DNA from 2 places in the Brenneria sp. L4-2C genome. Region 2 is predicted to be linked to the other one. Evidence: predicted binding sites of a transcription regulator. Region 2 holds the regulator's gene; the other holds the start of a gene.
The links. Region 2 encodes CRP, which controls carbon source genes, mostly activating them, when cyclic AMP is high. Its sites were predicted from a motif close to ATGTGANNNNNNTCACAT; they were not measured.

Region 1 (3,718 bases), on a different contig from region 2:
GCGTTTACTGGTCGTCAGGGGAAGCAGCGCGTCATTGAGCGCCACCTCGTTGGTGGAGCCAATCAAACCGCCCGGCAACGGCAGGCCGTTGATCGGCCCCTGTTCGTCATGCAGAGGGCGGGGGTTGACGGCCTGCGCCGCTTTGGCGCTCACTTTGATATCCATAACCATCGGAGTGTAATCCGGGTTGGCGAAGATCTTGGCTTCCTTATCGCCCGCCATCGGCGCATCGGCGTTGGGGCCGCGATCGGTCAGGGTGGTAAACAGCAGGTCGTCGCCCTGTTTTCCCGCAAAATGCAGGCCGGAACCAATCCCGATCGGTAACCCGTTGGGAAAATGACCGGCGAATTTCCCCTGATAACCGACACGGTCTCCTTGCGGAAAGGTGACGACGTAGCGGGTGACTTTTTCACCATCGGCCAGGGCATTTAAAGGAATAAGTCCGGCTAGCAACAGCGGCAACACATTCTGTTTCATCGTATTCACTCTTGTGGGTGTCCGTCATCGGGCGGTATGGGCTGATTTGATTATGCAAATCACAGGAGCTTAAATAACGGATATGTCATTCGCGTGACGGTTTTACGCCGGCACGCAATCGGGATGGGTATCGATGAAATCCGCCGTTCGGGACGTGTTCAGGTTTTTTTAGGTAGCCGACGAAATTGCGACGCGATCTGTATGCAGTTGCACAGCACCAGAAACGCGGTCGTCAGAAAGACCCAGCGGAAACCCGCGATGGCTGAAACGCCGGAGCCAATCAGCGGGCCGGCCACATTACCCAGATACATAAACGACTGATTATAGCCAAAGATGCGGCCGGTGACCTGCTGGCTGCTGTATTTTACCAGCAGCGCCTGGACCGTGGGCATCAGCGCGCCGTCGGCAAAGCCCAGCATAAACCGCAGTATGCCAAGCTGGGTTGGCGTTTGTATGACCGACATCGCGCAGAATAGCAGTACGCTGAACGCCAGCGCGGCAATCAGGATACGGTGCGCGCCGATGCGATCGCCCAGACGGCCGAGCCGTGGCGCGGCCATCAGCGCCGATACGCCGGGGATGGCGGCAATGACCCCGCTGATAAACGCGATATTATTGCTATCGGGCGCAAGGTCGCGGATGAAGAGCGTCAGAATGGGGTTGATGGACGCGTTTGACAGTTGGATCATCATGGTGGTGATGAACAGGCTGACGATCAGCGTCGGGTAGGGCAGGGAAGTAAACACCGCTTTACCGCTCAATCGATTGGCCTTGCTGACTTTGATGACGTTTTCTTTAATCGCGAACAGCGTAATCAGAAAGCTGGTGAACAGCATGCCGGCGGTAATGAAAAAGACGATCCGCAGGCCAAGGTAGTCGGCCATAAATCCGCCGAACAGCGGGCCGAGGATCACCCCGGAAATTTGACCGGTGGATAAGGTTCCCAGCGCCCAGCCGCTCTTTTCCCGCGGCACCTGCGAGGCGATCAACGCCATCGCATTGGGGATAAAGCCCGACGTCAGCCCCATCAGGGAGCGCAAAATAAACAGTTGCCATACGTTGGCGGCCAGGCCTTGCAGCGCCATGATGATGGACATGCCCAGCGCCGCGCGCAGCAGCATCAGCTTACGCCCTTTGCGGTCGGCCAGACTCCCCCATAACGGCGCGACAATCGCTGAAACCAGAAAGGAAGAACTGAAAATGACGCCGGACCAGAGGCTTAATGATTCGTGCGAATGTACGCCAAGTTGTTCTATGTACAGCGGTAGAAAGGGCAATATCTGGCTCATGGCCATGCCGGTAAAAAAACAGCCCAGCCATGCAGCGAATAAATTGAGTTTCCAGGTTTCCATGGTGTGCGGGACGCGCCTTTGTAAGCCGGTTGCCAATGGTGAAATTAAGCGTCAGAACGTAATTTGCAGGTAGGGGGATCAACAAATAACGTACGGTTACTGGTATTTCATCTCTCGCGACGAGCATAACATAGAGTGCGATTTTGTTGTTCAATAGCCCGGTAACTATTCGCAACAAAAGTATGCGGCAAGCCAGCGCCGCAGTGGTGGTTACGACGACATGCGAGAACTATTTTTGTGATGCACATCACAAAAAACTTGCATGGGATGATGGCGAATCGTACAATTAATCACATCAGGATAACAATTCGACAACGTCATTCATCAAGGTGAGCACAATGCGCAAATTATTGAAAAAATTATTGAATGTCTACATCAATGCTTATAAAGATGTGCCGCCGGGCGCCATCCATTAATTTTCGTTAAACACCGTTTCTGCTCAAAGGCCGCGTATGCGGCCTTTTTGATCTATGCGACGTTACCATTAACAACCCCCACCCGGCCTCCCCCTTGCCCTGTCTCTTAGTCGCATATTTACCGATAACGGTATATGTAGGCTTATTTCGTGCGCGAAAAGAAAGGTATTTTTATGCCACGTCGTAGCACGCGCCCGACAAGGAGCGCTTGTTAGGGGGAGGAGTTGGCACCCTCCCCTGCGAAGGGGAGGGTTGGGGTGGGGTAAAAGCAGCGCGTCGACGGTGATTAAACCGCCCGGCCGCCCAGATACAGCTCGCGCATGCGCGGATCGTCCAGCAATTCGTCGGCCTTACCGGTCAGGGCGACCTTGCCCAGCGCCAGCACGTAAGCACGGTCTGAAATGTGCAGCGCTTCCATCGCGTTCTGCTCCACCATCAGGATCGTCACGTTTTCCTGCCGGCGGATAGCCTGGATCGCCGCGAACACGTCGGCCAGCATTTTCGGCGACAGCCCGGCGGAGGGTTCGTCCAGCAGCAGCGTCGACGGTTTCGGCATCAGGGCGCGGGTCAGCGCCAGTATCTGCCGTTCTCCGCCGGACAGCGCCGACGCCATGGCGCGCCATTTTTTGCGCAATAGCGGGTAGCGTTCGCACAGCTCTTCCATCCGTTGACGCCGCTGGCCGTCGGGCAGAAATTGTCCGCCGGTCTGTAAGTTTTCCCTGATGGTCAAATTGTTAAAGACGTTATCCGTTTGCGGCACAAATCCCAGCGAGCACTCGCGAACTTTGCGGTGAATCGGGATCTGACCGACGTCCCGCCCATCCAGCATGATTTGCCCGCTGCGCGGGCGCAGGTAACCCGCGATACATTTCAGCAAGGTGGATTTGCCGCAGCCGTTCGGGCCAAGCAGCGTGACGATTTCCGCATTATCAACCTGTAGGGAAATGCCTTGCAGAATATCGATGCCGGGCGTGTAGCCGGCGACCACATCATGCAGCGCGATCATTCGGCCTCCTGTAGTGCAAGCGGCGTGCTGCGGCCGAGATAGGCATCCAGCACCTGTTGGTTATTGGCCAGTTCATTGGGGTGACAGTTGGCGACGATTTTGCCCCTGTCCAATACGATGCAGCGCTGGCAGAGTTCGCGGATAAAGTGCATATCGTGTTCGATAATCATCAGCGACAGCCCGTTGCGTTGCAGACGCAGCAGCGTGTCGACAATGTCGCGCCGCAGATTGGGATGCACGCCCGCCATCGGTTCGTCCAGCATCAGGAGCCGCGGCTCGCCCATCAACGCGCAGGCAATGCCCAGCAGTTTCTTCTGCCCGCCGGACAGCGCGGCGGCCGGCAGGTCGCGCACCTGGGTCAGCAACAGTTCGTCAAGCAGCGCCTGGGCCTTCTGTTTATCCTCCCGTTCCGCCTGTCGGGCGGCGGGCAGAGACAGCAAACTGCTCCAGAAACCGTGATGCCGGGT
Region 2 (3,718 bases):
CGCCTGCCGTCGGGACGGAATACGGAGGAGCGATGTCGATGGTGATAGTTTATCCGCCGTCAGCGATGGATAAGGTTTCAGTGACACACTGCCGTTGTTAACCTGGATGTCCTCATCTGCGGCGGGTGGGGACTCATTTTGCAGGCCGCGACCATCATATAGGCGAAATTGCTGTTTTTTCAATGGGCTGGTGACCAATAATTCACTGGACGTTGGTATCGGTATCCCAGCATGGCCGCGGATTGAACCGAAAGGCGTTCTATTATTCGAAATACCTGTTCAGGCGACATCACCGGCAGACATGCCGCTTCTTTCTCATGCGATAAGGTCGGCATAACGCCGCACGGTATTTAACAATGGGTTACGGTATGCCGGCCATACGTAAAAAAAAGTAAATGGGTGGCGCTAAGGAGTGCGGATACATACAATCACTACGCTTTCTGTAGTCGATTTCTTCAAAAAGGAATTCTCATGCTCAAACGTACTCTGGTTGCGGCGGCAGCCTTTATATCACTCACTGCTTTTTCTCCAGCGTTTGCTGCTTCCGGCACCACGCATGTTTTACTGACCACATCGGCAGGAAATATTGAACTGGCGTTGGATAATCAAAAAGCACCGGTTTCGGTGAAGAATTTTGTCGAGTACGTTAATAGCGGTTTTTATAACGGGACGACGTTTCATCGGGTTATCCCCGGCTTCATGATTCAAGGGGGCGGTTTCACCAGCGATATGAAGCAGAAAGCGACCAACGCTGCGATCGTTAACGAAGCGGATAATGGGTTACGCAATCTGCGCGGCACTATTTCGATGGCGCGTACGGCGGAAAAAGACAGCGCCACCAGTCAATTCTTTATCAACGTGGCAGACAATGCGTTTCTCGATCACGGTCAGCGCGATTTCGGCTATGCGGTGTTCGGCAAGGTAGTCAAAGGCATGGAGGTGGCGGATAAAATTGCCCAGGTGCAGACTGAAAACGTCGGCCCGTATCAAAATGTGCCCGCCAAACCGATTGTAATCCAGTCAGCGAAAGTCCTGCCCTGATTGGATTCCCGAACCAGCCTCCCTTCTCATATTGAGCGGATTTGATAAATTCGCTCAATTGAATTGGGATTGTTTATTTTTGAATAATAATATTATCGTTGATAAATATATCGGATAAAAAAAAGCGTGAGATTTTCTCACGCTTTTTTGTCGTCGGGTAATTATTGTGGTTTAGCGAGTGCCGTAAACCACAATGGTTTTACCATGTGCGGAGATCAAATTTTGGTCTTCTAACATTTTAAGTATCCGCCCTACGGTCTCGCGTGAACAGCCGACAATCTGGCCGATTTCCTGACGCGTGATTTTTATTTGCATGCCGTCCGGGTGGGTCATGGCATCCGGTTGTTTCGCCAGGTTCAACAAGGTCTGAGCAATACGCCCCGTTACGTCGAGGAAAGCCAAATTGCCGACTTTTTCTGAAGTCACTTGCAGTCTGCTGGCCATCTGAGCCGACAGGCGCATCAGGATATCGGGGTTAACCTGGATCAGTTGTCGGAATTTTTTATAAGAAATTTCAGCAACTTCACACGCTGTTTTCGCCCGCACCCAGGCGCTGCGCTCCTGACCTTCCTCAAACAGGCCGAGTTCGCCGATAAAATCGCCCTGATTCAGATAAGAAAGAATCATTTCCTTGCCTTCTTCATCTTTGATCAGCACGGCGACGGAGCCTTTCACGATGTAGTAAAGCGTCTCTGCTTTTTCACCTTGGTGAATAAGCGTACTCTTCGATGGGTACTTGTGGATATGGCAATGAGAAAGGAACCATTCAAGAGTCGGGTCTGTTTGCGGTTTGCCGAGAACCATTCGATATCATCCTCTGTTGTCAGTCACTGCGCAATTCACAGGGCTCAGAGTTCCCTGTACGGCGTATTTACTGTTAAAAGTTCAAATTCAGTGTAGGCAGAACGACGTCAGGGAATATACTGGAGCCTTTATTTGGCGACGTCATCATCTCCCCGGCATCTGAGTTTGTCCAGAATAAGGCAGATACTGTTCTTGTTTTTAACACAGCTTGAAGGACGTGTCTTGTGTTGTCTCACTTCAGCATGATAAAGCTCTGGTTATCAGATGATTTTGTACAGTAACGATATAAATTTTCAAAAATTTTTTAGCGGAGGGTACCATGCAGGCTCGAGTGAAGTGGGTTGAAGGCTTAACATTCCTTGGCGAATCATCTTCCGGACATCAGATTTTAATGGATGGAAATTCGGGGGATAAAGCGCCAAGTCCAATGGAAATGGTATTGATGTCGGTGGGCGGATGCAGCGCGATTGATGTGGTGTCCATATTGCAAAAAGGGCGCAACGATGTTGCCGACTGCGAGGTTAAACTCACGTCGCAGCGGAAAGCGGAGGCGCCGCGTCTGTTTACCCATATCAACCTGCATTTTATCGTCTCCGGCAAAGGGTTGACCGAGAAAGCCGTAGAACGCGCGGTCGCGCTGTCTGCGGAGCGCTATTGCTCCGTGGCGCTGATGCTGGCTAAAGCGGTAGAGGTGACCCACAGCCATGAGGTCCGGGAATTGGCATAACCGCGTTGAACCGGAGCAGGCACGGTAGCGACCTGGTTTCTGCCGCCGTGCTTTTTTTCGAGCGACTATTCGATTTTCTTCCCTTCCAGCAAACGCTGAACCAATGGCGCCATAATTAATTCCATCGCCAGACCCATCTTCCCGCCCGGCACGACCAGCGTGTTGATATGGGAAATAAACGATCCCTGCAACATCGCCAGCAGATAGGGATAATCAATATTGTCCAGCCCCTGAAAATGGATCACCACAAAGCTCTCGTCCAGCGAAGGGATGGATTTGGCCGCGAAGGGGTTGGAGGTGTCCACGGTGGGAACCCGCTGGAAGTTGATATGGGTTCGTGAAAACTGCGGCGTAATGTAAGAGATGTAATCATCCATCGAACGGACGACCGAATCCATGACCGCTTCGCGCGAGTGGCCGCGTTCATTCACATCACGGATCAGTTTTTGAATCCATTCCAGGTTGACGATAGGCACCACGCCGACCAGTAAGTCGACATGCTGCGCCACGTTGTGCTGGTCGGTCACCACGCCGCCGTGCAGTCCTTCATAAAACAGCACGTCGGTCGGTTCGGGCATGGGTTCCCACGGCGTGAATGTACCGGGTACCTGATTGTAGGGAATGGCTTCATCATAGGTATGAAGATATTTACGCGTTTTCCCTCGTCCGTGCCGACCATATTCGATGAAGGATTGCTCCAGCAGGCTGAAATCATTGGCCTCCGGGCCGAAATAGCTGATATGACGGCCAAGATCTCGCGCCTTGCGAATTTCCATATCCATTTCCGGCCGGGTATAACGGTGAAAGCTATCGCCTTCAAGCTGGGCGGGGCGCATGTTCAGTTGATGAAAGATCTTGTGAAAGGCCAGACTGGTTGTTGTGGTTCCCGCGCCGCTGGAGCCGGTCACGGCAATAATCGGATGCTTATGCGACATAAGACGATTTACTCCGTCATGGTGGCGAATACGCCATCAAAAAAGAAAAGGTATCAGACGGGGCCGACCTCCGCGACGAACTCCGCCGGGATCTGTCGCTCTGCCGCCCGGCGGTTCATCTCGGTCTGGCTGCGATAGGGAATGTCGTCAACCTCAGGCTGTTTTCATCGTTGTTAGCATGGTCCGTAATACAGATACATCTTCTTTTAGT

Region 1: a site for CRP is predicted at 2,065-2,082, ahead of azuC (stress response protein AzuC). Genes of this name have one in related genera too.

Annotation. Positions count from the first base shown of each region.
Region 1 covers NZ_JBEIAC010000016.1:88,911-92,628, forward strand. Annotated here, with positions in the region: gene ABRZ26_RS19215 (esterase-like activity of phytase family protein) at 1-477, opposite strand, end outside; gene ABRZ26_RS19220 (multidrug efflux MFS transporter) at 636-1,829, opposite strand; gene azuC (stress response protein AzuC) at 2,168-2,245, shown strand; gene ABRZ26_RS19230 (ABC transporter ATP-binding protein) at 2,532-3,251, opposite strand; gene ABRZ26_RS19235 (ABC transporter ATP-binding protein) at 3,248-3,718, opposite strand, start outside.
Region 2 covers NZ_JBEIAC010000026.1:22,427-26,144, forward strand. Annotated here, with positions in the region: gene ppiA (peptidylprolyl isomerase A) at 472-1,041, shown strand; gene crp (cAMP-activated global transcriptional regulator CRP) at 1,213-1,845, opposite strand; gene ABRZ26_RS22730 (OsmC family protein) at 2,165-2,572, shown strand; gene ABRZ26_RS22735 (phosphoribulokinase) at 2,638-3,507, opposite strand.